Linked DNA regions of Skermanella sp. TT6. The protein of the gene in region 2 interacts with the protein of the main gene of each other region in a pairwise test. Links are inferred from orthologs where the notes say so. Each region holds a gene or a part of one and is shown on either strand. Other genes may lie near its edges. The genes, in order: IGS68_RS07225, IGS68_RS21390 and sfsA.

What was found.
Region 1: the proteins of IGS68_RS21390 (region 2) and IGS68_RS07225 interact in binary tests that used the Escherichia coli proteins (3 or more experiments, as listed by UniProt). The link is inferred for Skermanella sp. TT6 from one-to-one orthologs.
Region 3: the proteins of IGS68_RS21390 (region 2) and sfsA interact in binary tests that used the Escherichia coli proteins (3 or more experiments, as listed by UniProt). The link is inferred for Skermanella sp. TT6 from one-to-one orthologs.

The regions. Positions count from the first base shown.
Region 1 is NZ_CP067420.1:1,544,449-1,554,594, reverse strand. Bases 4,429-7,251 are described here. They hold IGS68_RS07225 (sulfate/molybdate ABC transporter ATP-binding protein), read right to left. Parts: upstream 6,454-7,251; coding sequence 5,404-6,453; downstream 4,429-5,403. Other genes in these bases: cysW (sulfate ABC transporter permease subunit CysW), read right to left, coding at 6,487-7,251; IGS68_RS07230 (hypothetical protein), read left to right, coding at 5,186-5,362; IGS68_RS07235 (Rpn family recombination-promoting nuclease/putative transposase), read left to right, coding at 4,429-5,168. Also shown: IGS68_RS07255 (inositol monophosphatase family protein), read left to right, coding at 1-447; IGS68_RS07250 (OmpA family protein), read left to right, coding at 562-1,455; IGS68_RS07245 (flagellar motor protein MotA), read left to right, coding at 1,521-2,663; IGS68_RS07240 (peptidoglycan -binding protein), read left to right, coding at 2,701-4,197; more of IGS68_RS07235, read left to right, coding at 4,266-4,428; more of cysW, read right to left, coding at 7,252-7,395; sulfate ABC transporter permease subunit CysT, read right to left, coding at 7,385-8,233; IGS68_RS07210 (sulfate ABC transporter substrate-binding protein), read right to left, coding at 8,237-9,277; IGS68_RS07205 (AsmA family protein), read right to left, coding at 9,513-10,146. UniProt on the Escherichia coli protein: Part of the ABC transporter complex CysAWTP involved in sulfate/thiosulfate import. Responsible for energy coupling to the transport system.
Region 2 is NZ_CP067420.1:4,578,167-4,588,306, forward strand. Bases 2,503-5,319 are described here. They hold IGS68_RS21390 (glutamate-5-semialdehyde dehydrogenase), read left to right. Parts: upstream 2,503-3,200; coding sequence 3,201-4,439; downstream 4,440-5,319. Other genes in these bases: IGS68_RS21385 (HAD family hydrolase), read left to right, coding at 2,503-3,118; IGS68_RS21395 (nicotinate-nucleotide adenylyltransferase), read left to right, coding at 4,486-5,130; rsfS (ribosome silencing factor), read left to right, coding at 5,217-5,319. Also shown: GTPase ObgE, read left to right, coding at 107-1,252; proB (glutamate 5-kinase), read left to right, coding at 1,242-2,435; more of IGS68_RS21385, read left to right, coding at 2,468-2,502; more of rsfS, read left to right, coding at 5,320-5,576; 23S rRNA (pseudouridine(1915)-N(3))-methyltransferase RlmH, read left to right, coding at 5,627-6,085; gpmI (2,3-bisphosphoglycerate-independent phosphoglycerate mutase), read left to right, coding at 6,163-7,725; IGS68_RS21415 (murein hydrolase activator EnvC family protein), read left to right, coding at 7,745-9,064; IGS68_RS21420 (S41 family peptidase), read left to right, coding at 9,065-10,140. UniProt on the Escherichia coli protein: Catalyzes the NADPH-dependent reduction of L-glutamate 5-phosphate into L-glutamate 5-semialdehyde and phosphate. The product spontaneously undergoes cyclization to form 1-pyrroline-5-carboxylate.
Region 3 is NZ_CP067420.1:2,544,908-2,554,965, forward strand. The notes cover bases 1,221-3,955. They hold sfsA (DNA/RNA nuclease SfsA), read right to left. Parts: upstream 3,082-3,955; coding sequence 2,359-3,081; downstream 1,221-2,358. Other genes in these bases: radC (RadC family protein), read right to left, coding at 1,221-1,445; map (type I methionyl aminopeptidase), read right to left, coding at 1,511-2,341; IGS68_RS11985 (hypothetical protein), read left to right, coding at 3,295-3,504; IGS68_RS11990 (rhodanese-like domain-containing protein), read left to right, coding at 3,581-3,955. Also shown: IGS68_RS11965 (aldolase), read left to right, coding at 1-703; more of radC, read right to left, coding at 708-1,220; more of IGS68_RS11990, read left to right, coding at 3,956-4,000; IGS68_RS11995 (GFA family protein), read right to left, coding at 4,019-4,516; IGS68_RS12000 (MBL fold metallo-hydrolase), read right to left, coding at 4,554-5,549; IGS68_RS12005 (penicillin acylase family protein), read left to right, coding at 5,822-8,275; IGS68_RS12010 (M20 aminoacylase family protein), read left to right, coding at 8,336-9,511; IGS68_RS12015 (hypothetical protein), read left to right, coding at 9,524-9,754; IGS68_RS12020 (sodium:solute symporter family protein), read left to right, coding at 9,754-10,058. UniProt on the Escherichia coli protein: Binds to DNA non-specifically. Could be a regulatory factor involved in maltose metabolism.

The DNA.
Region 1 (10,146 bases), 3.0 Mb from region 2 along the record:
GAGCTGTTCTGGGCCGAGAAGGGGGCCGGCGCCTGGAACAACCACGCGCGCCTGCGCGTGTCCGGCCGGCGCAAGCTGGACGAGTCGGTGATCGCCACCGGCCTGCCCTTCAAGGGCCGCGGCAACCATCCGGAACACGTGGCGCAGGTCCAGGCCATGATGGCCGAGACCGCCGGCATCCGGCGATTCGGATCGGCGGCGCTCGACCTGGCCTATGTCGCGGCCGGACGGTTCGACGGCTACTGGGAAAGCAACGTGCAGCCGTGGGACGTGGCGGCCGGCATCCTGATGGTGACCGAGGCCGGCGGCTTCGTCACCGAGATCGGCGGCGGGCGCAATCCGCAGCGCGGCGACAGCGTCCTGGCGGCCAATTCGCACCTGCACCTTATGATCGCCAAGGTGCTTCGCGGTGCCACGGCAACCCGGAAGCCACAGGCCGAGGGCTAACCATCGCGTGTGGTTGATGGCGGGTTGTCGGACTCCCGTCATTGGGCTATCGTGCCCGCGTGCCGCCCCGGCGTTGCCGGCCTCCAGACCCTTGGATCGGCCGGAAATTCCGAGATGGCAGGCACCTTGAAGGCTTGGGTACGGGGACACATGGGTCGCTACGTTCCGACTGCCGTCCGCCGCATGGCGCTCGGTTGCGCGCTCGGCGCCGCGACGATTCCGTGGCTGGCGGAGGCTCCCGCCGTGGCGCAGGAGGCGGCATCCCCCGCGGCTCCCCCGGGTATCCCGGCGCGCAAGCCCGCGCTGCCGGACACGGCGGCGGGATCGCGACCCGTGCCGCCGGCCGCCAGCGCCACCCGGCCGCTTCCGGTCCCTCCCTCCCCCGGTCTGGGCGGAACCCCGCCGGTCGCCGCCGGCCGCGCCGCGCCGCCGCCGCCCGGCCTCGATGTCGGCGTCCCGCCGGACATCGCCGCCGCCCCCGTCCCGCCGTCCCCGTCCGAGCTTCCCCGGGCGGAGCCGCGCGCGGACGTGCAGTTCGACACGCCGGTGCCGCCCGCCGTTCCCGGCGAGCCCCGCCGGATCACCTCCATGCCGGACCTTCCCGACCCGCGCGTCCGGTCCGATACGGCCCAGCCGGCGCCCGAGGTGGCGGCGACTCCGCCGGCCCCCTCCGGGCCGCCCGCCGAAGTGCCGGACGGGACCGAGTTCCGCTTCGTCTATCCCGACCCCGCGGCGGACGCCCTGTCCGCCCGCGACACCGCGCTGCTGGACGGCGTGGCCGCCCGGCTGCGCCGGGACGAGGTGATCCGCCTCCAGGTCACGGCCTATGCCAGCGGCACGCCCGAGACCGAACGGGAGGCCCGGCGCCTGTCGCTCGACCGCGCGCTGGCGGTGCGCTCGCACCTGATCGGCCAGGGCGTGCGCAGCACCCGCATCGACGTCCGCGCGCTGGGGACGCACGCGCTCGACGGGCCGGCCGACCGCGTCGACCTGCTTCTGGTGAACTAGTGGCATACCCGGCCCACCCCCTCCCGACCTCTTCACCTGAGAGAGCCCCTGAGAGCATGGTGTCCATGTCGCGGCCGCAGCGCTACATCACCCGTATGGTCCTGTTCGTCGCCGCGGTGCTCGCCATCGTGCTCCTGCTCTTCCCGGCGCTGGAACGGTCCTTCATGGCGAACCCGGCGCTGAACGGGCTGATCATCGCCGTGCTGCTGCTGGGCATCGGCTACATCTTCCGCCAAGTGCTGATGCTGAAGCCGGAGGTGGCGTGGCTGGAGAGCTTCCAGACCAACCGCCCGGATTCGGACACTGTTCCGGAACCGGTGCTGCTGGCCCCCATGGCCCGCATGCTGGGCGAGCGCCGCGGACGGCTGAGCCTGTCGGCGCTGTCCATGCGCTCGCTGCTCGACGGCATCGACGCCCGCCTGGACGAGACGCGCGAGATCTCCCGCTACCTGATCGGGCTGCTGATCTTCCTGGGCCTGCTCGGCACCTTCTGGGGCCTGCTGGGCACCGTGAGCGCGGTCGGCGGCGTGATCTCCAGCCTGTCGGTCGAGGGCGGCGACATGGGCATGATGTTCGGCAACCTGCAGCAGGGGCTTCAGGCGCCGCTGTCGGGCATGGGCACGGCCTTCAGCTCCTCGCTGTTCGGCCTCGCGGGGTCGCTGGTCCTGGGCTTCCTGGAATTGCAGGCGAGCCAGGCGCAGAACCGCTTCTACACCGACCTGGAGGACTGGCTGTCCGGCGCCACCCGGCTGTCGAGCGGCGCCGGCTTCGGCGAGAGCGAGCAGTCGGTGCCGGCCTACCTTCAGGCCCTGCTGGAGCAAACCGCGGAGAACATGGAGAACCTGCAGCGCACGGTGGCCCAGGCGGAGGACGGCCGGCGCTCGGCCAACCAGAACCTGCTGGCCCTGACCGAGAAGCTGAGCACCCTGACCGACCAGATGCGGACCGAGCAGACGCTGATGCTCCGGCTGGCCGAGAACCAGATGGAGATGAAACCGATCCTGGGCCGGCTGGCCGACGCGCTGGGCAACCAGCAGCTCGGCATGGACGAGGCGACCCGCCAGCATATCCGCAACATGGACGTCTATACCGCGCGCCTGCTGGAGGAGGTCGCCACCGGCCGGGTCCAGTCGGTCCAGGAGATCCGCAGCGAGATCAAGCTTCTGGCACGCACCATCGCGGCCCTTGCGGAAGACGGCGAGCGATGAGCGGGCGCGTGCCGGAGCGGCCGGACGGTAGCGGCTGATGGCAGCCATCGGTCGCGGGCGGCGCAGCGCCGAGCGTTCGGTCAATATCTGGCCGGGCTGGGTCGATGCCCTGTCCTCCCTGGTCATGGTCGTGATCTTCGTGCTGATGGTCTTCATCGTGGCACAGTTCTACCTGTCCAACACGCTGTCGAGCCGCGACCAGGCGCTGACCCGGCTGAACCGCCAGCTGTCCGAGCTGAGCGACCTCTTGTCGATGGAACGGGAGGCCAACGCGGATCTGCGGGTGAACATCGCCCAGCTCTCCGCCGAGCTTCAAAGCTCGACCGCCACCCGCGAGAGCCTGAGCGCCAGCCTTGCCGAGGCCCAGGCCCGCCAGGACGAGCTGGGCGCCCAGGTCTCCGCCCTGTCGCGCCGGGGCGAACAGGCCAGCGGCGAGATCACCCAGGTCAGCCGCGACCTGGAGGACGCCTACAAGGTGATCGAGGCCGACCGCCAGAAGATCGAGGCATCGCTGCGCGAGATCGCCAGCCTCCAGGCCGACATCCAGGCCCTGCGCGACGTCCGCGAAAGGTTGGAAGGCGAAGTCGCCGCCCTCACGACCCTGTCCCGGAGCACCGAGGCCGAGCGGGACCGCACCGCCGCGACCCTGGAGCAGACCGAGGCCGCCCGCGCCCGGGCGACCGAGGAGCTTCGGCTGACCCGCGAGCAGCGCGAGGCGCTGATGGCCGAGCTGTCCGCCGTCCGCGACCGGTCGCAGCAGCTCGAAGCCCAGTTGAGCAGCGAGCAGGAACGCACGGTGCTGGCCCAGCGCGAGATCGAGCATCGGGAGACGCGGATCGAGGAGCTGGTCATCGCCTTGGACCAGACCCAGGCGGCCCTGACAGGCGAGCAGAAGCTGACCGAGGAGGGCCGCGCGGAGGTGGCCGTCCTGAACCAGCAGATCGCGGCGCTCCGCGACCAGCTCGCCCGCCTGACCGCGTCGCTGAACCTGGCGGAGTCCCAGAGCCAGGAGCAGCAGGCCCAGATCTCCGACCTGGGCCGCCGGCTGAACCTGGCGCTCGCCAGCAAGGTCGAGGAGCTGGCCCGCTACCGGTCGGAGTTCTTCGGGCGCCTGCGCGAGGTGCTGGGCAACCGGCAGGACATCAGGATCGTCGGCGACCGCTTCGTCTTCCAGTCCGAAGTGCTGTTCCCCAGCGCCTCCGCCACGCTGGAGGAAGGCGGCAAGGCCCAGCTCGCCCAGTTGGCCGCGACCCTGCTGGACATCGCGAAGCGCATCCCGCCGGGCGTCAACTGGATCCTGCGCGTGGACGGCCATACCGACCCGCGACCGATCTCCAACGTGCAGTTCCCGTCCAATTGGGAATTGTCTACGGCGCGCGCGATCTCGGTAGTCAAGTTCCTGGTGGAACAGGGCATCCCGTCGGACAAGCTGGTGGCGGCCGGATTCGGCGAGTACCAGCCGCTGGACCCCGGCAGGAACGAGGACGCCTTCGCCCGCAACCGGCGCATCGAGATGAAGCTGGACCAGCGCTGAGAAGGGTCGGCGCGGCAGTGACAGGAAGCTCCGGCGGGTCTGCACCAGGGTGAGGATATGGAAAGGCCATGAAGCAGACGCCCACGGTGCCGGAGACTTCACCCGAAAGCTCGACCGACGAAACGACCAATGGTTCAAACGGCCCTTCGGAAGAGGACGGCTCCGCGGGTACCCGCCCCCTGATCCGCAGGCACGATCAGTTCGCGAAGCTTGTCCTGGACCGGCCCGGCAACGCCGACACGTTCCTGCGCGAGCGGCTGCCGGCGTCGGTCGTGGCCGGGCTGACGGCAGACAGGGCGGTGGACCGGTCCGAAAGCTTCGTCGATCCGGTGCTGGCGGAACTGCGCGGAGACAGGGTCTACAGCTTCGGCCTGCGGAACGGGTTGCCCCTGCTGGTCTGGACCGTGCTGGAACACAAGAGCGCCGGCGAGGCGGACGCGCTGGTGCAGATCCTGGGCTACCTGAACGGAACGGCGGTCAAGGGCGCACGGCGGATCGAGTACCCCGACGGCACCGTCCGGGTGGTGCCGGCTCCCGTCCTGGCCGTCATCCTCTATCATGGCAGCGGCCGGTGGCCGCATCCGCCCAGTCTCGGGGAGGCATACGGCGTACCGGATGAGGTGCTGGCAGCGGGTCCGCTGGATTTCAGCTATACCCTGGTCGATCTTTCCGCCATTCCCGACGCGGAACTGTCGCGCGATCCCGATCTCCAGGCCGGTCTGCTGATGCTGAAGCATGCGACCCGCGACGGGAATCCGGAAGTCACGCTGGAGCGACTGCTGAGCATCGCGGCGGTAATCGGCTTGACCGTGCTGCGCGCTGTGGTCAGACATGTTTTCGTGGTGGACGACGGCAGGAACCGGGAGCGTCTTCGGACGGTATTGAGCCGGGTAGCGCCAGGACAGGAGGAAAAGATCATGCCTACGATTGCCGAACTGTACATCGCTGAAGGCGAAGCACGGGGGAATTGAGAGGCAGAGCTCAGGGTATGGCGGAAGGCAAGGCCGAGGTCCTGCTGCGCATGGTTCAGCGACAGTTGGGCACGGTACCGACGTCGGTCGAGCAGGCGGTGAAATCGGCGCTGGCCGCCGATATCGACGGGTGGATCGAAGCCATGCTGGATGACAGGCCTCTGGACGAACTCTTTCCGGAGATCACCCACTGAGAGACCGCCAAGGCATCGCGGGCGGTCTCCGCTGAACGCCCCTATCGCGGGAAAATCCGGGCGTTGTTGATCCGCAGGGCGCACCAGGCGCCGACGCTGAGGCTGAGGGCCGGCAGGCGCTCGCGGCCGACCTCCACCTCCAGCACGTGGCCGGCATAATCAAGCTCGACCCGGGCGTTCGGGCCGACCTGATGGATCAGGCGGACCTGGGCCGCTTCCGGGCCTTCGCGGCCGATCGGCACGAGGTCGATCTCGTGGGGCCGGACGAAGCAGGTCGCGGCGCCGTGGGTGCCGTTCAGCCCGGGCATCCTCAGTTCCGCACCCTGGGTGGTCCGCGCAAGGCCGTTCTCGATATCGCAGTCGAAGCGGTTGACCTGTCCCAGGAAGTCGCAGACGAAAGCCGAGGCCGGCTCGTCATAGACCTGGGCGGGCGAGCCGATCTGCTCGATCCGGCCGTGGTTCATCACGACCACCCGGTCGGCCAGTTCCAGCGCCTCCTCCTGGTCGTGGGTGACGAAGACGCTGGTGATATGCATCTCCTCGTGTAGGCGCCGCAGCCAGCGCCGCAGTTCCTTGCGGACCTTGGCGTCGAGCGCGCCGAACGGCTCGTCCAGCAGCAGGACCTTGGGCTCGATCGCCAAGGCCCGCGCCAGGGCGACGCGCTGGCGCTGTCCGCCGGAAAGCTGGCTGGGGTAGCGGTCGGCCAGCCAGTCGAGCTGGACCATCCGCAGCAGTTCGGTGACCCGCGCCGCGATGGCGGCGTTGCTCTGCCGTTCGGCGCGGGGCCGGACCCGCAGGCCGAAGGCGACGTTCTCGAATACGCTCATGTGCCTGAACAGCGCGTAGTGCTGGAACACGAAGCCGACCTCGCGGTCGCGCGGCGCGCGGCCCTGGGCGTCCTCGCCGTTCAGCCGGATCTCGCCGGCATCGGCGAACTCCAGCCCGGCGATGATCCGCAGCAGGGTCGTCTTGCCCGACCCGGACGGCCCCAGGAGGGCCAGCAACTCGCCGTCGCGGACGGTCAGATCGACCCCGTCCAGGGCGGCGAAACTGCCGAAGCGCTTGGCGATGCCCCTGATTTCGATACTCATGGCGGGCTTTCTCCCCTAATCCGTGGCCGCGTGTCAGCGCCGGGTCGCCGCGATCTGGCCGGCATGGCGCCATTCCAGCAGGCTCTTCACCACCAGGGTGACCAGGGCCAGCAGGGCCAGAAGCGACGCCACCGCGAAGGCGGCGACGAAGTTGTATTCGTTATAGAGAATTTCGACATGCAGCGGCATCGTGTTGGTCTCTCCCCGGATATGGCCGGACACCACCGAGACGGCGCCGAACTCGCCCATGGCGCGTGCGTTGCACAGAAGCACGCCGTAGAGCACGCCCCAGCGGATGTTGGGCAGCGTCACCCGCGTGAAGGTCTGCCAGCCGCTGGCGCCCAGCACGCGGGCGGCCTCCTCCTCGTCCACGCCCTGCTCCTGCATCAGCGGGATCAGCTCCCGGGCGACGAAAGGGAAGGTCACGAAGATGGTGGCCAGCACGATGCCCGGCAGGGCGAAGATGATCTGAACGTCGTGCTCGCGAAGCCACGGCCCCAGCAGCCCCTGGGCTCCGAACAGCAGCACGAACACCATGCCGGAGATCACCGGTGACACCGAGAACGGCAGGTCGATCAGGGTGATCAGCAGGCTCTTGCCGCGGAACTCGAACTTGGCGATGCACCAGGACGCGGCGACGCCGAACACCAGGTTGAGCGGCACGGCGATGCCGGCCGCCAGGAGCGTCAGCTTCATCGCCGAGACCGCATCCGGCTCCACCAGGGCTTCAAGATAGGCGCCGAAACCCTGGCGAAGCGCCTCGAAGAACACGGCGACCAGCGGGATCACCAGGAACAGCAGCAGGAAAAGCAGGGCGATGCCGATGAGCACGGCCTTGACCAGCGGCGACTCGCCAAGCGCCGGGCGCGGGATGCTGCGTCGCCCGGTCACGGGCGGCGTGCCGGCGGGCGGCGTGGTGGCGATGACGATTTCAGCCGGCATGGCGCGCCCTCGTCCAATGCTGGAGCAGATTGATCGCAAGCAGCAGGAAGAACGACGCCACCAGCATCGCGGTCGCGATGGCGGTCGCCCCGGCATAATCGAACTGCTCGAGCTTGATTATGATCAGCAGGGGCACGATCTCGGACACGCCGGGCAGGTTGCCGGCGATGAAGATGACCGATCCGTATTCCCCCACGCCTCGGGCGAAGGCCAGCGTGAAGCCGGTCAGCAGAGCCGGCATGATCGCGGGGAAGACGACCCGGCTGAAGATCTGCCAGCGGTTGGCGCCCAGGCTGGCCGCGGCCTCCTCGACCTCCGGCTCGGCGTCCTGGAGCACGGGCTGTACCGTGCGGACGACGAACGGCAGGCCGATGAAGGTCAGCGCCACAATGATGCCCAGCGGCGTGAAGGCGACGCGGAACGGCAGGAACTGGCCGATCCAGCCGTTGCCGGCATAGAGCGCCGTCAGCGCTATGCCGGCCACCGCCGTCGGCAGGGCGAACGGCAGGTCGACCAGCGCGTCGATCACCCTGCGGCCGGGGAACTGGTAGCGGACCAGCACCCAGGCCACCAGCAGCCCGAACACCGTGTTGATCAGCGCCGCCGCCAGGGCGGTCAGGAAGGTGACCCTGAAGGCGGCGATCACGCGGGGTTCCATCAGCACCGCCCAGAGCCCGCCGAAGCCCAGCCCGGAGGCCTTGAGGGCCAGGCCGGCCAGCGGGATCAGGACGATCAGGCTGAGATACGCGACCGTGAAGCCCAGCGTGATCCCGAAGCCGGGAAGGATGCTCGGCTTGCGGAAGCTATCCCGGAGATTTCCTGCGACGAGACCGGTCATGGTTCATTTGCCCGCCGCCGCGGAGACCTTGTCGAAGATGCCGCCGTCGGAGAAATGCCTGTCCTGGGCCTGGGTCCAGCCGCCGAACTTCTGGTCGATGGTGAACAGCTTGACCTGGGCGAACTGATCGGCGTACCGGGCCGCCACCTCGGCCAGGCGGGGCCGGTAGAAGTGCTTGGCGGCAAGCTCCTGCCCCTCGGGCGAATAGAGCGTCTTCAGGTAGGCTTCCGCCGCCATGCGGGAGCCCCGGCGGTCGACGACCTTGTCCACGACGGCGACCGACGGCTCGGCCAGGATGCTGAGCGAGGGGGTGACGATGTCGAACTTGTCCGGTCCCAGTTCCTTCACCGCCAGATAGGCCTCGTTCTCCCAGGCCAGCAGCACGTCGCCGATCTGGCGCTGGACGAAGGTGATGGTCGAGGCGCGGGCGCCGGTGTCGAGCACGGGAACGTTCTTGAACAGCGCCTGGACGAACTCCTGCGCCTTGGCCTCGTCGTTGCCGTACTTCTCCAGCGCGAAGCCCCAGGCGGCCAGATAGTTCCAGCGAGCGCCGCCCGAGGTCTTCGGGTTGGGCGTGATCACCTGCACATCCGGCTTGATCAGGTCGTCCCAATCGCGGATCTGCTTGGGATTGCCCTTGCGCACCAGGAACACGATGGTGGACGTGTAGGGTGCGCTGTTGTCGGGCAGCCGGCCCTGCCAGTCCTTCGCGATCAGGCCGGTCTGGGCGATGGCGTCGATGTCGTAGGCCAGTGCCAGGGTGACGACGTCGGCCTCGAGCCCGTCGATGACGGACCGGGCCTGCTTGCCGGAGCCGCCGTGGGACTGCCGGATGGAGATCTTCTCCCCGTTGTTTTCAGCCGCCCAGCGCTCGGCGAACAGCTTGTTGAACTCGACATAGAGTTCCCGGGTCGGGTCGTAGGACACGTTGAGGAGGGTCGAGGCGGCGAACGCCGGCGCCGCTCCGAACCCGACCGCCCCCAGGGTGACACCGGCCGCCAGCATGAGGGTGGCGGCGCCGCGCGCGATATTCCGGAACACCATGGCACAAATCTCCTGGTCTGGCTTCTCGGCCGAGATGTCGGGCCATTTCACACGATGATTAGGCACAAATCTCGATCGATCTGGTGTAGATTACGCACGCAATCGGGATGCAGCCAAGCTGTTTTTTCAGCGACGGGGAGGCCGGCCGCAGGTCGGATGGTGCGCGGCGGTATCCGACATCGCCGCGCTTGCTTGTCGGATGCCGCTTCGCCGTATCCGACCTACGGTACCGGCATCAGTTCTGGCCGGCCTGGCGGAGCAGTTGGCCGCAGGGGCTGTCCTGGCCGTCACCGGGTTCGATCAAGGGGATCAGCGCCGCGAGGGGCGTCAGGAGCACCCCCAGGGCCACGGCCGCCGCGCCGCGCGCAACGGCCGCGGTCGGATCGACGGTGACCTGGGGATCGGCGAAGGTGCCTTCCGCCCCGACAGGGGTGCGGGCGGAGAGCGGGCTCGGGTCCTTCGGATGGGCCAGCATCTCGATGTCGAACTGCTCGGTCTTCAGGTTGGCGGACGCCTCGCCGGTGACGTTGGTGTCCTCGGTGTCGAATACCAGCGCGTTGGACTTCACCATGCCGTCGGTGATGCCCAGGTCCGCCACGACGCAGCGCACGCCGACCGGTTCGTCCTCGGACAGGATGAAGCCAAGGGCCTCGGCGATGTCGATGCCGATCACCTCCAGGATGAGGTTGCTGACCTTGCCGCCCTCCATCACGGCCGAGATCTGGCCGTTGCTCGATCCCAGCATACTGCGGACCGTATCGCCGTTGCCCTTGAGCAGGAGCTTGCCGCCGAATGTGCCGCCCATGTCCTCGGCGAACTGCGTGCCGCGGAAGAAGCGCGCCAGGTCGAGCGCCCTCATTTCCAGGTTC
Region 2 (10,140 bases):
TCAGCCGTCCCCCCGATTTTCGTTTGGGCTCCCCTACCCTCGCCGCCCTCCGCTCCCTACCTCCCGCAGACAATCTTTCCTGCTGACATTTGTTGACATCCGAGCCATGAAATTCCTCGACCAAGCCAAGGTATACCTGAAGAGCGGTGACGGCGGGCCCGGCATCGTCGCCTTCCGGCGCGAGAAGTTCATCGAGTTCGGCGGGCCGGACGGCGGCGACGGCGGCAAGGGCGGCGACGTGGTCATCGAGGCGGTCGAAGGCCTCAACACCCTGATCGACTACCGCTACCAGCAGCATTTCAAGGCGCCGCGCGGCGGCCACGGCATGGGCCGCGACCGGTCCGGCGCCAAGGGCGAGGACATCGTGCTGCGCGTCCCCGTCGGGACCCAGGTGCTCGACGACGACCAGGAGACCGTCCTGGCAGACATGGTCGAGGTCGGGCAGCGGGTCGTGCTGCTGCGCGGCGGCGACGGCGGGTTCGGCAACGCCCACTACAAGTCCTCGACCAACCGCGCGCCGCGCCAGAGCCACCCCGGCTGGCCGGGCGAGGAGCGCTGGGTCTGGCTGCGGCTGAAGCTGATCGCCGACGCCGGCCTCGTGGGCCTGCCCAACGCCGGCAAATCGACCTTCCTGGCCGCCTCGTCGCGCGCCAGGCCCAAGATCGCCGACTATCCCTTCACCACGCTCCAGCCCAACCTCGGCGTCGTCTATGTCGGCGAGGAGGAGTTCGTGCTGGCCGATATCCCCGGCCTGATCGAGGGCGCCCACGAGGGCTCCGGCCTGGGCGACCGCTTCCTCGGCCATGTGGAGCGCACCCGCGTGCTGCTCCACCTGATCGACGGCACCCAGGAGGACGTGGCCGAGGCCTACGCGGTGATCCGCGGCGAGCTGGAGGCCTATGGCCACGGCCTCGCCGAGAAGCAGGAGATCGTCGGCCTCAACAAGTGCGACAGCCTCGACGACGAGGAGATCGCGGAGAAGAAGGCGATCCTCGAGGAGGCCGCCGGAGCCCCGGTGATGGTGCTGTCCGGCGCCACCGGCATCGGCGTGCAGCCCGTCCTGTTCGAACTGCTCCGCCGGATCAAGGACGCGCGCGAGGAGGAGGCCGAGGAGGCAGCCCCCGGCCGCCGCCATCCGGTTCCGCTCCACCACGGCGAGCGCACCCTGGCTGAGCCCGGCCGGGAACTGGGCGGCGAGGCCCGCGGGGAAGACGACCACGACCTGGACGACGAAGACGATCATGCCGACTGACCTGGCCGCCGCCGACGCCACCACCGCCGCCGCAGAAGAGAGCTCCACCGGCAGCGTCCCCACCCTGCGCGACGCGCGGCGGCTGATCGTCAAGATCGGGTCCGCCCTGCTGGTGGACGAGACCACCGGCAAGGTCCGGCGCGACTGGCTGGACGCCATGGCCGACGACGTCGCCGCCTGCCGGGCGCGCGGCCAGGAGGTCATCATCGTCTCGTCCGGCGCCATCGCCGTCGGGCGCGAGCATCTGGGCCTGATCGGCCGGCCCCTGCGGCTGGAGGAGAAGCAGGCCGCCGCGGCGACCGGGCAGATCCGGCTGGCTCATGCCTACCAGGAGACGCTGGCCCGCCACGAGGTCACCGTCGCGCAGATCCTGCTGACCCTGGACGACACCGAGGAGCGGCGCCGCCACCTCAATGCCCGCAACACCATCGACACCCTGCTGAAGCTGGGCGCGGTGCCGGTGATCAACGAGAACGACACGGTCGCCACGTCGGAGATCCGGTTCGGCGACAACGACCGGCTGGCCGCCCGCGTCGCCCAGATGGTCAGCGCCGACACGCTGGTGCTGCTGTCCGACATCGACGGGCTCTACACCGCCGACCCGCGCCGCGACCCCACGGCCACCCTGATCCCCGAGGTCCGGGAGCTGACGCCCGAGATCGAGGGCATGGCCGGCGAGCCGCCGCCCGGCTACAGCTCCGGCGGCATGGTCACCAAGATCGCCGCCGCCCGGATCGCGCTGGCGGCGGGCTGCCGCATGGTGATCGCCAAGGGCAAGCGGATGAACGCGCTGTCGGCCCTGGACGCGCCGGCCGCCGGGGGCGGCGCCCCCTGCACTTGGTTCCTGCCCGGGGCCGAACCCAGGACCGCCCGCAAGCGCTGGATCGCCGGCCACCTCAACGCCCGCGGCACGCTGGTGGTGGATGCCGGCGCCGCCGCCGCGCTCGCCCGCGGCAGCAGCCTGCTGCCGGCCGGGGTCGTCTCGGTCGACGGCGATTTCCAGCGCGGCGACGCGGTGGTGGTCCGGGCCGCGGACGGGCGCGAGCTGGCGCGCGGGCTGACCGCCTACGCGGCCGACGACGCCCGCCTGATCATGGGCCACCACAGCCAGGACACCGCCGAGATCCTGGGCTACCAGGGCCGCACGGAAATGATCCACCGCGACGACCTGGTGCTTTCCTGACACGCCTTCCCGCGCACAATCCGGAACTTCCGATGATAAGAGCCGTCCTCTGGGACATCGACGGCACGTTGCTGGACAGCGAGCCCCATCACTTCAAGTCGTTCGTGGCGGTCTGCGAGAGCCACGGCCAGACCCTGGCGAAAGCCGACTACGACCGCCTGCTGGGCCGCTCCATGGCGGAGGTCTACGCCCTGCTGAACGCCGTCCAGCCGCTGCCGCTTGACCTGCCGGAATTCGCCGCCGCCTGCTCCGACCATTACGTCACCCACGTGGCCGACGTGCCGCCGCGCCCCGGCGCGCTGGAGAAGGTCGCCGACCTGGCGGGCTCGGGCATCGCCCAGGCCTGCGTGTCGAACAGCGCCCGGCGCGTCGTCGAGGCGAACATGGCCGTCATCGCCATGCCCGAGGCGCTGGGCTTCGCCCTGTCGCGCGACGACGTGACCCGGGGCAAGCCCGACCCGGAGCCGTACCTGCGCGCCGCCGAGCGTCTGGGCGTGCCGCCGGACGCCTGCGTCGCGGTGGAGGACAGCCCGATCGGCGCCCGCGCCGCCAAGGCGGCCGGCATGGTCACCATCGCCTGGCCGCAGCACCGGACGCTGGAATTCGACGCGGTCGACCGGATCGTCGGGCGACTGGACGAGATCGACTGGACAGCCCTTCTCCGGGACCGGAAAATCACCTAAAGTCCCGCCCCCAACGAACCGAGACCGGGAGTAAGCCGCCGTGACCGCCGTCAAGCACACCGTTGACCCCTTGCAGGGGGAGATGCAGCAGTTGGGCCGCGCCGCGCGCGCCGCGGCGGCGGTGCTTGCCCTGGCCCCGACCGAGCGGAAGGACGCGGCGCTGCGCGCGGCCGCCGCCGCGATCCGGGAACGGTCCGCCGCGATCCTGGAGGCCAACGCCCGCGACGTCGCCGACGCCGGGGCGCGCGACATGGCCGCCTCCCTGATCGACCGGCTGAAGCTGGACGGGGCAAGGGTGGAGGGCATCGCCAAGGGCCTGGAGGACGTGGCCGCCTTGCCCGATCCGATCGGCACCGTCATGGCGGAGTGGGACCGGCCGAACGGTCTGAGGATCGCCCGCGTCCGGGTGCCGCTGGGCGTCATCGGCATCGTCTACGAGAGCCGCCCCAACGTCACCGCCGACGCCGGCGGGCTGTGCCTGAAGTCGGGCAACGCCTGCATCCTGCGCGGCGGCTCCGACAGCTTCGAATCCTCGCGGGCCATCATCGCCTGCATGCGCGACGGCCTGCGCGTCGCCGGCCTGCCCGAGGACGCGATCCAGCTGGTGCCGACCACCGACCGCGCCGCCGTCGGCATAATGCTGACCATGGTGGACGACATCGACGTGATCATCCCGCGCGGCGGCAAGTCGCTGATCCAGCGGGTCGCGGCGGAAAGCCGGATCCCCGTGATCAAGCATCTGGACGGCATCTGCCACGTCTATGTGGATGCCGCCGCCGATCCGGCGAAGGCGCGCGACATCGTGCTGAACGCCAAGATGCGCCGCACTTCCGTCTGCGGGGCGGCCGAGACGCTTCTGGTGGACCGTTCCGTTTCCGAAACCGTCCTGCCCGCCGTCCTGGACGCCCTGATCGCCGCCGGATGCGAGGTGCGCGGCGACGAGGCGACCCGGAGGATCGACGGCCGCGCGGTCCCGGCGACGGCCGCCGACTGGGACACGGAATATCTGGACGCGATCATCTCGGTCCGGGTGGTGGACGGCGTCGACGCCGCGATCGAGCATGTCAACCGCCACGGCTCCCACCATACCGACAGCATCGTAACCGAGGACGCGGCGGCGGCCGAGAAGTTCCTCAGCCAGGTGGACAGCGCCATCGTGCTGCTGAACGCCTCGACCCAGTTCGCCGACGGCGGCGAGTTCGGCATGGGGGCGGAGATCGGCATCTCCACCGGCAAGCTCCACGCCCGCGGCCCGGTCGGCGCCGAACAGCTGACCAGCTACAAGTACCAGGTCCGCGGCACCGGGCAGGTCCGCCCATGATCGGGAGCATGACCGGTACTGCGGCCGAGGGGAGCCGGGACCCGGCGTGACGAGGGTGACACTCTACGGCGGCCGGACCTGGGCCGGCCGCCGGGTCGGGCTGCTCGGCGGGTCGTTCAACCCGGCCCACGAGGGGCATCGCCACATCAGCCTGCTGGCGCTCAAGCTGCTCGACCTGGACTATGTCTGGTGGCTGGTCAGCCCGCAGAACCCGCTGAAATCGACCCGCGACATGGCGTCGCTGGAAGAGCGACTGGCCGGCGGCCGGCTGGTCGCCCGGCACCCGCGGATCGTCGTCACCGACGTGGAGTGCGCGCTGGAAACCCGCTTCACGGCGGAGACACTGGCCGGACTGCACCGGTACTTCCCGCGGACCCGCTTCGTCTGGCTGATGGGCGCCGACAACCTGACCCAGATCCCCCGCTGGCAGAACTGGACGCGAATCTTTAACGGGACACCCGTTGCAGTCTTCAGTCGCCCTCCATATTCTTTAAGTGCGTTGCACGGCCAGGCCGCGCAACGCTACAGGTGTCGCCGGGTCGGCCAGGCCCGGGCCCGGGGGCTCGCGGACATGCGGCCGCCGGCCTGGGTGTTTTTCCAGAACCCGTTGCATCCGGCATCGGCGACGGAAATCCGGAAGCGCCGCGCGCAGGCCGCGGCGGTCGCTTCCGGCGGTCAACCCGTTCAATAGAGGTGAAAGCCATAGCTACGTTCATGCAACAGACCCCTGAAAACGGGTCGAACTCCCAACAGCTCCCCCCTATGGAACCCTCCCATATGGACCTGCCCAGGCAGCTCAGCGAGCTGGTCGTCAAGTCCCTGGACGACGACAAGGCCGAGGACATCGTCGTGATCGACCTCGCCGGCAAAACCACCATCGCGGACTACATGGTCGTGGCATCGGGCCGCTCGACGCGGCAGGTCGGCGCCATGGCCGAGCATCTGCGCGAGAAGCTGAAGGTCGCCGGGGCCGCCGCCGTCGAGATCGAGGGCCTGCCGCAGGCGGACTGGGTCCTGATCGATGCCGGCGACGTCATCGTCCACCTGTTCCGGCCCGAGGTCCGCAGCTTCTACAACATCGAGAAGATGTGGGGCATCGAGCCGCCGGCGGCTCGGCAGGACATGCTGTACGCCTGACCGGCAGGCTTGGACGGATCGGTCCGGTACGGCACTGAGAAGGTAGGCCCATGAAGATCTGGCTCGCCGCCGTCGGGCGGGCGCGGGCCGGGGCGGCGCGCGACCTGTACGAGGAGTACGCCCGGCGGATGACCTGGCCGCTCGTCCTCAAGGAGGTCGAGTCGAAGAAGCGCGTGCCGCCCGACGAGCTGAAGCGCCTGGAAGCCGACCTGCTGCTGTCGGCCGTCCCCAATGCTGCCACGATCGTGGCGCTTGATGAGCGCGGCGCCGCCCTGTCGAGCGAGCGCTTCGCCGAGAAGCTGGGCGGCTGGCGGGACACGGGCGTCGGCGACGTCGCCTTCCTGATCGGCGGGGCGGACGGTCATGGCGAGGCGGTGGCGAAGCGGGCGGACCTGATGCTGGCGCTGGGTCCCATGACCTGGCCCCACCTGATGGTGCGCGCCATGCTGGCGGAGCAGCTTTACAGGGCGCAACAGATTCTGGCGGGACACCCTTATCATCGTGCATAAACTGTCCGTTGGGTCCGGCCTGTTCCACGGCTGCCGAAACGGATCCTTTACCAAACTGGGATAGTGCTATGTCCGCCATGACCGATATCAAACGCCCCCGCCCCGTCGTCCTTTGCGTTCTCGATGGCTGGGGCTATCGCGAGGATCCGGCGGACAACGCCGTGGCGCAGGCCCATACCCCCGTGTTCGACCGGCTTTGGCAGTCCTGTCCCCGCGCGTTCCTCCATGCGTCGGAGGAGGATGTCGGCCTTCCCAGGGGCCAGATCGGCAACTCCGAGGTCGGCCACATGAATCTCGGCGCCGGCCGGGTCGTGTTCCAGGACCTGCCGATGATCGACAAGGCGATCGCCGAGGGCGAGCTGGAGCATAACCCCGCGCTGAACGGCCTGATCGACGCGCTGAAGGCCTCCGGCGGCTCCTGCCACCTGATGGGCCTGCTGTCCCCCGGCGGCGTCCACAGCCACCAGTCCCATTTCACCGCCCTGTGCAAGGCGCTCAGCGCCGCCGGCGTGCCGGTCGTGATCCACGGCTTCCTGGACGGCCGCGACGTGCCGCCGCGCAGCGCCCGCGAGCAGGTCGGCGAGTTCCTGAAGTCGATCGAGGGCGTGCCCGGCATCCGCTTCGGCACCATCGACGGCCGCTACTACGCCATGGACCGGGACAAGCGCTGGGAACGGGTGGAGCGGGCCTACAACGCGATGGTCGCCGCCCAGGGCCTGGAGGCGCCGGACCCGCTGGCCGCCATCGACGCCGCCTACGCGGCGGACACCGGCGACGAGTTCGTCCTGCCCACGGTGATCGACGGCTATACCGGCATGAAGGACGGCGACGGCGTCCTGATGGTCAATTTCCGCGCCGACCGCGCGCGGGAGATCCTGACCGCCCTGCTCGATCCCGCCTTCAAGGGCTTCGACCGGCGCAACCCGATCCGGTTCGCCGCCGCCGCCGGCATGGTCGAGTATTCGGCCGAGCTGAACGAGCAGCTGAGCGCGATCTTCCCGCCGAAGGAACTGACCAACGTGCTGGGCAAGGTCGTGTCCGACGCCGGCCTGACCCAGCTCCGCATGGCCGAGACCGAGAAGTACCCGCACGTGACCTTCTTCTTCAACGGCGGGGAGGAGAGGGTCTATCCGGGCGAGGAGCGCATCATGGTGCCCTCCCCCAAGGTCGCGACATACGACCTCCAGCCCGAGATGTCGGCGCCCGAACTGGCGGACAAGGCGGTCGAGGCGGTCGGTTCCGGCAGGTTCGACATGCTGGTGATCAACTTCGCCAACCCCGACATGGTCGGCCATTCCGGCATCCTGGAAGCCGCGGTCAAGGCGGTCGAGGCGGTGGACGCCTGCCTGGGCCGCCTGGTCGACGCCGTCACCGCGCAGGGCGGGACCCTGCTGGTCACCGCCGATCACGGCAACTGCGAGATGATGCGCGACCCGGTCACCGGCGGCCCGCACACCGCCCACACGCTCAACCTGGTGCCGCTGATGCTGGTCAACGGGCCGGCCGACGCGGTGGGCCTGGGCGACGGTAAGCTGGCCGACATCGCGCCGACCATGCTCGACCTGATGAAGCTGCCGCAGCCGGCGGAGATGACCGGCCGGTCGCTGATTCGCCGCGCCTCAAGCGGCGCGGCGGAGTAGCAGGATGCGGAGGGCGGCATTGGCGGCGGCTGCCCTCCTCGGCGCCGCGGGCGGCTTCGGCGGTTTCTCCGGGGGCGGGCCTGCCGGAAAACCGGCCTGGGCGCAGGCCGACCCCCGCGCGTCCCAGCGCGCCCTGACCGAAATCGAGCGCCAGATCGAGGCGGGCCGGCAGCGGGACGCGGCGCTCGCCCGCTCGGGCGAGGCGCTGGAGCGGGAACTGGAAGGGCTCCGCACCCGCCTGGTCCAGACCGCCGACGAGGCCGCGAAACTCGAAACCGAGCTGACCGGGCTGGAGGAGACGCTCCGCGCCCTGGAGGCGGAGGAGTCGGCCCAGGCCGGCAAGCTCGACGCCGACAGGGCCAGCATCGCCGAACTGCTCGGCGGATTGCAGCGGCTGTCCCGGATCCCGCCCGAAGCCATGATCGCCCGCCCGGAATCGCCGGTCGACACCCTGCGCAGCGCTCTGCTGCTGCGCTCGGCCGTGCCGATCCTGCGGGAGCGCGCGGAGGCGCTGGCCGTGTCCCTCCAGCGGCTGGCCGACCTGCGCGCCGACCTGTCGGGCCGGCGCGCCCAGGCGCAGGGCGCCCGCACCGCGCTGGCGGCCCGCCAGGACGAGATCGCCAGGCTGGTCGAGCGCCGGCAGGAGCTTCAGCAACAGACCGAGGAGGAACGCCGCCAGGTCTCGGACCGGATGGCCCGGCTCGGCAACGAGGCGCAGGACCTGCGCGGCCTGATCGAGCGGCTGGAACGCGAGGCGGAGCAGCGCCGGCGCGAGGAGCAGCGCCGCAAGGCCGAGGCGCTCGCCCGGGCCAAGGCCGAACGGGAGAAGGCGGAGCGCGAGCAGGCCGCCCGCGCGGCCGCCGCCGCCGCGGAGCGGGAGCGCGAGATCGCCGCCTCCATCACGCCGCCCACCGCGCCTGATCGCCCGGACGGCGGGCCGGGAGAGGGGGCATCGCGCCTGCCGGTCGCCGGCCAGGTGACCACCCGCTACGGCGAGGCGGACAAGTTCGGCGTGACCAGCCGCGGGCTGACGGTCTCGGCCCGGCCGGGCGCCCAGGTGGTGGCCCCCTCGTCCGGGTCGATCATGTTCGCCGGGCCGTTCCGCGGCTACGGCCTCATCTTGATCGTTGAACATCCGAATGGATATCATAGTCTTATCGCAGGACTGGGCCGTATCGACACCAAAGTCGGCCAGCGCGTCCTGGCGGGCGAACCCCTGGGCGTGATGGGTAGCCCGGCGGACGGCAATCCCGATCTCTACTTCGAGCTGCGACGGAACGGTCAGCCCATCAACCCGCAGCGCGGCCTCCCCGCTTCCGATGGGAAAGGACAAGGTTAGATGATGAAAACGATCAGTGCTGCCGCCCTGGCGGGCGTACTATTCCTGGCGCCGGCTTGCGCGATCGCCGAGACCAACACCTCGGAAACCTACAGGCAGCTCAACCTCTTCGGCGACGTGTTCGAGCGCGTCCGGTCGGAGTATGTCGAGCAGGTCACCGACGAGCAACTGATCGAAACGGCCATCAACGGCATGCTGACCTCGCTGGACCCGCATTCCAGCTACCTGAACCGCAAGAGCTTCCAGGACATGCAGGTGCAGACCCGGGGCGAGTTCGGCGGTCTCGGCATCGAGGTCACGATGGAGAACGGCCTGATCAAGGTCGTCTCGCCGATCGACGAGACGCCGGCCTTCCGCGCCGGCATCCAGCCCGGCGACCTGATCACCCACCTGGACGGCGAGGCGATCTCCGGCATGAGCCTGGCCGACGCGGTCGAGAAGATGCGCGGCCCCGTGGGCAGCGACATCAAGGTGACGATCCGGCGGGGCGAGGGCTCCGAGCCGTTCGACGTCAGCATCACCCGCGACACCATCAAGATCCAGTCCGTCCGCTACCGGGAGGAGGGCGACGTCGGCTATATCCGGATCACCACCTTCAACGAGCAGACCCAGATGGGCCTGGAGCGGGCGGTCGAGCGGCTGGAGAAGGACCTGGGCAACAAGCTGACCGGCTACGTGATCGACCTGCGGAACAATCCGGGCGGACTGCTCGACCAGGCGATCTCGGTGTCCGACAGCTTCCTGGACAAGGGCGAGATCGTCTCGACCCGGGGCCGAAAGCCGGAGGACGGCCAGCGCTACAATTCCAAGGCGGGAGACCTCGCCAAGGGCAAGCCCATCGTGGTGCTGATCAACGGCGGCTCGGCCTCCGCGTCGGAGATCGTCGCCGGCGCGCTTCAGGACCACCGCCGGGCGATCGTGCTGGGCACCCAGTCCTTCGGCAAGGGCTCGGTCCAGACCATCATCCCCCTGCCCGGCCACGGCGCCATGCGCCTGACCACCGCGCGCTACTACACGCCGTCGGGCCGCTCGATCCAGGCGCTCGGCATCAGCCCGGACATCGAGGTCCAGCCGGC
Region 3 (10,058 bases), 2.0 Mb from region 2 along the record:
GCGCGTGGAACTGGCCGCGGCGTTCCGCTGGGCGGCGAGGCTCGGCTTCCATGAGGGGGTATGCAACCATTTCAGCGTCGCCGTCAGCGATTCCGGTGACCGTTTCCTGGTGAACCCGCACGGCATGCATTTCTCGGAGATCCGCGCGTCCGACCTGCTGCTGGTCGAGCCGGACGGCTCGGTCGCGGGCGGCGGCGAGCCGCCCGAACCCACGGCTTTCTTCATCCATTCCAGGCTGCACCGCGGCGTTCCCCAGGCCCGCTGCATCCTGCACACCCACATGCCCCATGCCACCGCGCTGACCACGCTGGAGGGCGGACGGCTGGAGCCGGTCAATCAGAACGCGCTGCGCTTCTACGACCGGATCGCCTATGACGACGACTACAACGGACTGGCCCTGGACGAGGAGGAAGGCGATCGGATCTGCGGCGCCCTGGGCAACCGCCAGGTCATGTTCATGGCGAACCACGGGGTGACCGTGATCGGCCACAGCGTGGCCTTCGCGTTCGACACCATGTACTACCTGGAGCGGGCCTGCCAGAACCAGATACTCGCGATGTCGACCGGCCGGCCGATGAAGCGGGTGCCAGACGACCTGGCGCGCAAGGTGGCGCTCCAGATCGCCGGCGAGGACAATTCCGACCGGCATTTCGCGGCGCTGCTCCGTATCCTCGACCGGGAGGAGCCGGACTACGCCTCCTGAGGCCTCAGAGCAGGCCCATCGCCTTGAAGCTGCTGTGCTTGCCCTTGCCGATCACGAGATGGTCGTGGATCTGCAGGCCAAGCGCGGCGGCGGCCCGGGCGATCTCCTTCGTCATTTCGATGTCGGCCCGGCTCGGCGTCGGGTCGCCGCTGGGATGGTTGTGGACCAGGATGATGGCCGAAGCGCCCAGTTCGAGTGCCCGCTTGATCACCTCGCGCGGATAGACCGGCGTATGGTCCACGGTGCCACGCTGCTGGACCTCGTCGGCGATCAGCACGTTCTTGCGGTCCAGGAACAGCAGGCGGAACTGCTCCGTCGGCAGGTGCGCCATGCTTCCCTGGCAGTAATCGAGCAGGCGCTGCCATGTGCTGAGGACCGGCCGGTCCATGATCTGCTGCCGGGTCATGCGCAGCGCGGCCGCGCCGACCACCGTCAGGGCGGCGATGGTGCCGTCGCTCAGCTTGGGAAACTGGCGGCGCAGGGACTCGGGCGGGGCGGTAAGGACGCCCCAAAGGCCGCCGAAGGCGCGGAGAAGACTCTTGGCGAGCGGTTTGACGTCACGCCGGGGCAATGCCGCGAACAGCAGCAGCTCCAACAGCTCGTAGTCCTGGAGCGCGTCGGCACCCGCCGTCAGGAACCGGGTGCGCAGGCGGTCGCGGTGGCCGAGATGGCCGGGCCCCCCGCCCTCCAGTGTCCCGGCCGCCGGGGCGTCATCGATTCTGGCCGGTTCCGTATCGTTCACGCGATCCTCGCGACAGTTCTGCATGCGATGGCATGCCGAACTATAGGCGTGTCGCGTGCGGGTTGTCAGCCGGCGTTGTAGGGCGGCTTGGTGTACCCGGCCGGCGAGAGCGTGAAGATCTCGCATCCGTCCTTGGTGACCCCGATGGAATGCTCGAACTGGGCCGACAGGCTCTTGTCCTTGGTGACCGCGGTCCAGCCGTCGGACAGGATCTTCACGTCGTACCGGCCGGCGTTGATCATGGGCTCGATGGTGAAGAACATGCCCTCGCGGAGCACGGTGCCGCGGCCCGGCTGCCCGAAATGCAGCACCGACGGCGCGTCGTGGAAGACGCGGCCCACGCCGTGGCCGCAGAAGTCGCGCACCACCGAGAACCGGTGGGACTCGGCGAACTTCTGGATCGCGTGGCCGATGTCGCCGAGTGTGGCGCCCGGCTTGACCTCGGCGATGCCGAGCATCAGCGAGTCGTAGGTGACGTCGACCAGCTTTCGCGCCTTGATGCTGACGCCGTCGCCGGCCAGGTACATCCGGCTGGTGTCGCCGAACCAGCCGTCCAGGATGACGGTGATGTCGATGTTCAGGATGTCGCCGTCGCGCAGCCGCTTGTCGCCGGGGATGCCGTGGCAGACGACGTGATTGATCGAGATGCAGGTGGCCTTGGGATATCCTCGATAGCCCAGGGGGGCCGGCACGGCTCCGTGGTCGCGGATGAAGGTCTCGCACAGGGCGTCGATCTCGCCCGTGGTGACGCCGGGCGCGACATGGGGCGTGATGAAGTCCAGCGTCGCCGCGGCCAGCTGACCGGCCTTGCGCATGCCCGCGAAATCCTCGGGCCCATGCAGACGGATCCGGTTGGAATCAAGGTCGTCGGTCTGGGCGGCTTCAGCTCTGGTCATTCTGGTTCCATAGGGTTTCAAGCAAGTTCAAGATGCACCGGGAGAGACCGCCCCAGCAGGATCGCCTCCGGGGTGACGGTGCAGGAATAGCACAACGCCTCGACGCCGGCAGTACGCGCACTGATCAGACCCCGATGGTAGGCCGGGTCGATGTCCCGTGCGACTCGGAAGTGGTCGCAATCCGCGCGTTGCACAAGATACAGCATGACCGCCCTGCATCCCAAGGCGACCATGTCCGCAAGCTCGACCAGGTGCTTGGCGCCCCGCGCGGTGACGCAGTCGGGGAATTCCGCGGCGGTCCCGCCGTGACGGTCCGCGCGCCGCAGATGGACGTTCTTGACCTCGACATAGGTGGCCGGACGCCCGTCGGCCTCCAGCAGCAGGTCGATGCGGGAGTTGCGGCCGTATTTGACCTCTCGCCGGACCGTCGCGTAACCGGCAAGCTCGGGGATCGCGCCGGCGCGGATCGCGGCCGCGGCGACGGCGTTGGGATGACCCGTGTTGACCCCGACCGGGCGGCCGTCGGCCTCGACCAGCTCCAAGGTGTAGGCCAGCTTCCGCGCCGGGTTGTCGGACCGTGACAGCCAGACCCTTGACCCGGGGGCTTGAAGGCCGAGCATGGCACCGGAATTCGGCACATGGGCGGTGACGACGGCGCCGTCCGGCAGGGCCACGTCGGCCAGGAAGCGCTTGTACCGCTGGATGAGCCGCCCTTCGGTCAATGCTGCGGGAAACTGGATGCCGGGCAGGGACGGGGCGGTGGAGAGCGTCGCGGTGTGGAGCGTCATGGTCCCGGTCTTCTAGCCGCCCCGGTCGGGGAACGGCAAGGATCCTCGCCGGGCGCCCCGCCCATTTTCGCACGCCTATGCCTTTCGAAAGTTTCGGAACGGAACGTAAACCCGATCCCGTTGTTAGACCGCTGCCGCGCTCGACGCGGCTTCTCGGAGTTGAGTATGTCCACAGCACCCGCCTTCATCATCGAGACGGCCGGAACCGCCGTCGGAGTCGTCGTCCTGCAGGACGGCGGTTATCGATTCTTCGCCTCCGATGCCGCGGCACGGGCATTGGAAGGCCGCATCTTCAAGAGCCCCGCCCAGGCCGAGCGCGAGGCGCGCCGCCTGGAAACGTCGCTGCGGTCCGGCCGTGCCATGATGCGCGCTTGACGGTCCGCCGAACCGTCCCGAGAGTGGCTGGCCGGCCCGCTGGCCGGTCACGATCCGCAAGGGGGAACCTGGAACCATGAGCGAAGACATTCCGAACGTGCAGCCTGAGGACGTCTGGGAAGCGCTGAAGGCCGATCCCTCCGCCAAGCTGGTGGATGTCCGGACGGCGCCCGAATGGTCGTTCGTGGGTCAGCCGGACATGTCGTCCATCGGCAAGCAGCCGGTCCGGATCCAGTGGCAGGTCTATCCCGGCATGGAAGTCGATTCCGACTTCTTGCACAAGCTGCGGATGGAGGGGGTGGAGCCGGAGGACAAGGTCTATTTCCTCTGCCGCTCCGGCGTCAGGAGCACGGCCGCCGCCAAGCTGGCCGCCGAGAACGGCTATGGCCGGGTCTTCAACATCGCCGACGGCTTCGAGGGGCCGAAGGACGAGCAGGGCCACCGGGGCACCGTCGCCGGCTGGAAGCGGTCCGGCCTGCCCTGGACCCAGGGCTGACAGCCGGCGCCCGGCGTCTCACCGGTCGAGCAGGCCGTGGCGCCTGTGCCAATCCTCCAGCGAATAGTCGGGATACCGGGCGAAATGAACCTCGCCCGGTCCCGTCGGCACCGTTACCCAAGGCGCCTTGAAATCCAGCATGATGTGGACCCGTTCCGGCGGCACCGGCAGCGGCGTGTCGATCGCCGACGCGAAGGGATGGACCAATTCAGGCCAGGCCGGGTCTTCCGCCCACAGGGCGGCTCCGCACCGGCTGCAGAAATGCCGGTGCGAGGGGCCGAGGTGGGTCTTGCCGGGATTGTCCCGATCCTCCATCGGAGCCCGCCACGTCGCGACCGCTTCCTTGCCCTGCGAGACCTGCAGCGTGTCGGCGTCGCCGCCCAGGTTGATGGCGTAACCGCCGCCGCCGGCGCTCTTCCGGCAGATCGAGCAGTAGCAATGCATGAACGGGACGGGTGTGGGCGAGTTCAGGGAGAACCTGACCGCGCCGCAGCGGCATGATCCGTCGAGCTTCATCAAGTCCTCCCTTGTCCCGTCCCGGCCGTTGCGTTGATCAAAGGGTCTGCACGTAGTTCAGCGGAACGAACTCGTATCCGGAACCATCGCGCCGGACATGGCCGGCATTGGGCAGGCCCCAATGGTAGCCGAACGCCAAGGCCCGGTCAGCCGCGATTCGGTCCAGCAACCTTCGGCGGGTCGCCCGGGCCATGTCGGCATCCATGTCGAACACCGCCGACCAGTCGGGGTTCCGGACGAACAGGAACGGCACGTTGGTCGTATCGGCCAGCGCCATGACCGTGTCGTTGCCGGACGAGATCTGAAGGACCGTATGCCCCGGCGTGTGGCCGTAGGCTTCCACGGCGGTGAAGCCCGGAATGATCTCCTCGTCGGCCTTGTAGCGCCGGACCCGGTCGCCGAGATCGCCGAAGGTGGAGCGGACCAGTTCGAATGCCGGCTTCCGCCCCGCCGGCGCCCGGCTCATCTCGCCCTCGTCCATCCAGTACGCCCATTCCGCTTCGGGAACGAGGATCTCCGCATTGGGAAAGGCCAGGCCGTTGTCGGTGCCCTTGATCCCCGAGATGTGGTCGCCGTGGAAATGCGAGATCACCAAGGTGGTGATCGAGGCCGGGTCGATCCCGGCCGCCGCCATGTTCCGGCTCATCATGCCGGTGGTCGGCCCCAGCTTGCCGCCGGAACCGGCGTCCAGCAGGACGACCTGGCTGCCGGTATGGACGACCGCCGGCGTGTAGGTGATGCGCAGGCTGTCCGTCGGGCGGAAGGCATCCTTCAGAGCCGCCTGGACCTGGTCGAGCGGAGCATTGACGACGAACTGGTCGTTCATGGGCCGGGTGCCGTACCCGTCGAACAGGGACGTCACCTCGAACGAACCGACCTTGTAGCGGAAAGCTCCCGGAAGCTGGGCGTTGGCCTGCGGCGGCACGCCCTGGGCGCTGGCCTTGCCGGAGGCGAGCGGCCCTGCCGCGGCCACCGCGGTGACGGCCGCGGCGGTGCCGAGTAGAGCCCGACGGTTCATTCCTGCTTCTGTCATGGCTTCGTTCCTCTTGCTGTTTGCTGGCTGCCGTTTGCCTGCCGGTACCGTCATTTAGGTCGACGCGCGCGAAAGTCTCCGCCGCCCGTTCAAGCAGGACAACCCTGTGAAATGCATCAGGTGCTGCCCTGTTCCTGCAGCTCCCGTCGAAAGTCGGGCATGCCTGCCATGAGGCTTTTCCCGGACCGGAACCCTGTCCGGATGTCGGAAGTGCCGAATAGACTGGGCTCAACCGCAAGTTCAGCAGCCACATGGAAAAAGGGGGAGGAACGATGGAGAGGTTCACGAAACGGGCACTGGCAGCCTGTTCGCTCCTGGCGCTGATGGGGACCGCCGCCGCGGCGCAGACCGGAGGCACGGCATCGGTGGCGGAAAAGACCTACAGGGTCGCGGGCCTGACCTCTCCGGCCGAGATCATCGTCGACCGGTGGGGCGTTCCGCATCTTTACGCGGACAACACTTACGACGTATTCTTCGTGCAGGGCTTCAACGCGGCGCGCGATCGGCTCTGGCAGATCGACCTGTGGCGGAAGCGCGGCATGGGCGAGCTCGCCCGCGACTTCGGCCCGGCCTATGTCGAGCAGGACCGGATTGCCCGGCAATTCCTGTACCGCGGCGACATGTATCGGGAATGGCTGGCGTACGGGTCCGACGCGAAACGGATCGCCCAGCGGTACACCGACGGCGTGAACGCTTTCGTCACCCTCGCCCGGCAGAACGCCGACCTGCTGCCCCTGGAGTTCAAGCTCCTGGGCTACCAGCCGTCCTACTGGTTGCCGGAAGACATCGTGCGCATCCGGAGCCACGGCCTGACCCGCAACCTCGACAGCGAGATCGAGCGCGCGGCCGTGGCCTGCGCCGCCGACCTCGAGACCGACCTGATGCGCCGCACCCTCGAAGTCGATTCCGAAACGGCGGAGTGGCAGACGAAGGTCCCGGAGGGGCTCGATCCCTGCGCGATTCCGCCCCAGGTCGCGCAGGCCTACAAGCTCGGCACCGGCGGCGTCACCTTCACCAAGGAGAAGCTGGCGGGCGCCCAGCGGGCGGAGCTGGAGCCCGGACGGGTGCCGGAGATCGAGCCGACGGCGCTCGGCAGCAACAACTGGGCGATCGCCCCGGCGAAGACCACCACCGGCAGGGCGATCCTGGCCAACGACCCCCACCGGGCCCACGGGGCGCCGTCGCTGCGCTACATCACTCACCTGAACGCGCCGGGCTTCAGCGTGATCGGAGCCGGCGAGCCGTCGCTTCCCGGCATCTCGATCGGCCACAACGGCAGGATCGCGTTCGGCCTGACTATCTTCTCGATCGACCAGGAAGACCTCTACGTCTATGACCTGAACCCGGCCGACCGCTCCCAGTACAGCTATCAGGGACGGTGGGAGCCGATGACGACGGCGTCCGACGAGATTCCGGTCAAGGGGCAGCCCGATCGCAAGGTGGACCTTCGCTACACCCGGCACGGACCGGTGCTTCACGTCGACGAGGCGACCAACAAGGCCTACGCCGTGCGCGCCGCCTGGCTGGAACCGGGGATGGCGCCCTATTTCGGCAGCATCGACTATATGCGCGCCGAGAACTGGGACGAGTTCCTGGCCGCCATGAACCGCTGGGGCTCCCCATCGGAGAACCAGGTCTATGCCGACACCGACGGCAACATCGGCTGGAAGCCGGGCGGGCTGACTCCCGTGCGGCCCAACTGGGACGGGCTGCTGCCCGTGCCGGGCGACGGCCGCTACGAATGGGCGGGCTACCGCGACATGGACGAGTTGCCGGTCGAGTACAATCCGCAACGGAACTGGGTCGGCAGCGCCAACCAGAACAACCTGCCGGCGGGCTATCCCAACGCCGAGAAGAAGATCGGCTTCGAATGGACGGACCCGTCCCGCTTCGACCGCATCAGCGAGGTCCTGGACGCCGACCGAAAGTTCGGGCTGGAGGACTCCATGGCGCTGCAGGCCGACAACACCTCCATCCAGGGCCGGCGCGTCACCGCGCTGCTCAAGGGGCTCCAGAGCTCGGACGGGGACGTGGAGGAAGCGCTCCGGATGCTGACCTCCTGGAACGGCGTGCTGACCGCCGACACCGCCGCCGGTGCGCTCTACGAGGTCTGGTTCATGAAGCACCTGCGGCCCGCGGTGGTCCGCGCGACGGTGCCGAAGGACGCCGTGGAACTGGTCGACAAGGGCGGCGTCCGGAGCGGCGAGCCGGCGGCGATCATCGCGGTGCTGGAACAGCCGGACCAGCGGCTCGGCGACACTCCGGCAGAGGCGCGCGACGCGCTGCTGCTGGAAACCCTGAAGCCGGCGGTATCGGAGCTGAAGGCCAAGCTGGGACCGAACATGCAGGCGTGGCGCTGGGCAAGCCTGCACCACGGCTACTTCGAGCATCCCCTGGCCGCGGTTGTCGGGGCGGAGGAGAAAGGCCGGCTGGATGTCGGTCCGTTCCCCAAGGGGGGCAGCGGCTTCACGCCGAACGCGACGACCTATCGGACCAGCGACTTCCGCATCACCGCCGGCGGTTCTTTCAAGATGGTGCTGGACGTCGGCAATTGGGACGCGTCGCGCGCGGTGAACACGCCGGGTCAGTCCGGCGATCCGAACAGCCCCCATTACCGCGACCTCGCACCGCTCTGGCAGCAGGAGCAGTATTTCCCGCTGCTCTACAGCCGCAAGGAGATCGAAGGAGCCGCCGCCGAGCGGATCCGGCTGATGCCGTCCAACTGACGGCACGATACGGCCCGCCGCCCATTGACAGGACGGCGGGCAAAGTCTTGGAGAAGAGAGATGAAGATCGACGATCGCATCAAGGAGATGCACGGCGAATTGACGGAATGGCGGCGTGACCTTCACGCCCACCCGGAACTGGGGTTCGAGGAGCACCGGACGAGCGACTTCGTCGCGGCCAAGCTGGAGGCGTTCGGCCTGGAGGTCCACCGGGGCATCGCGAAGACCGGAGTGGTCGGCGTGCTGCGGGCGGGGCACGGGGGAAACCAGGCGATCGGGCTTCGGGCCGACATGGACGCCCTGCCGATCACCGAAGCCAACGACCTGCCGTACAAGTCCGTGACGCCGGGCAAGATGCATGCCTGCGGCCATGACGGCCACACCACCATGCTGCTGGGCGCCGCCCGCTATCTGGCGGAGACGAAACGGTTCGACGGCACCGCCTACTTCATCTTCCAGCCCGCGGAGGAGACCGCCGGCGGCGGCCGGGTGATGGTCGAGGAAGGGCTGATGGACCGGTTCCCGATGGCCGCGGTCTATGGCATGCACAATTGGCCGGGCCTGCCGGTCGGAACCATCGGCGCCATGATCGGGCCGGTCATGGCCTCCATGGACACCTTCGAGATCACGGTGAACGGCCTGGGCACCCACGCCGCGATGCCGCACCTGGGCAGGGATCCGATCGTGGCGGGCGCCAACCTGGTCTCGACCCTCCAGACGATCGCCAGCAGGGCGATCGCGCCGACCGACGCGGTGGTGGTCAGCGTGACCCAGTTCCATGCCGGGGACGCCTTCAACGTGATCCCAGAGACGGTGGTGATCCGCGGCACGGTCCGGACGCTCGACCGCGACGTCCAGGCGGGGATGGAGCCGGCGCTGCGCCGCATCTGCGAGGGGCTGGCCCATGCACACGGCATCACCATGGACCTGCAGTACACCTATGGGTATCCGGTGACGGTCAATACCGCGGCCGAGACCGAGTTCGCCCGGATCGTCGCTGCGCAGGTCGTCGGATCCGACCAAGTGCGGGCGGACCTGGCGCCCAGCATGGGTGCCGAGGATTTCGCCTTCATGCTGGAGCATCGGCCCGGCTGCTATGTCTGGGTGGGCAACGGGCCGACCGACGGCAACCGGCTGCTTCACAATCCCCGGTACGACTTCAACGACGACATACTGCCGATCGGCGTCGCCTATTGGGGCGAACTGGTCGAGCGCGCGCTCCCGGCGCGCGGCTGAGGGAGGTGATCCGTGGCGAGACTGCCGAATGAAAGCCGCCGGGACGCGAGCAAGCCTTTCGCGATCTTCACCCTGATCATGCTGCTGGTCATGATCTTTCCAGTCTACGGCTTCGCCAACAGCGTCGAGCCCATGATCCTGGGCCTGCCGTTCTCCCTGTTCTGGATCATCGCCTGGATCTGCGTCGAGTTCGTCGGGCTGGTCTGCTTCATCGCCTATGAATTCACGGGAGGCGACCGCTGATGGAACGGTGGATGATCGCGTTGCTGGCCATGGGCGTGTACCTGGTCTTCGCCTTCCTGGTCGGTCTGCTGGCCGGCCGCGGCCGGTCCTTCTGGTCTGTATCCGAATACACCGTCGCCGACCGCGGCCTGGGTCTCGTGCTGATGTGGTTCCTGATGGGCGGGACCGTGTTCAGCGCCTTCGCCTTCCTGGGAGGGCCGGGCTGGGCCTACTCCAAGGGGGCGGCATCCTTCTACATCCTGGCCTATACCTGCCTCGGCCTGCTGCCCTGGTACCTGATCGGTCCCAAGGTGGCCCGCATCGG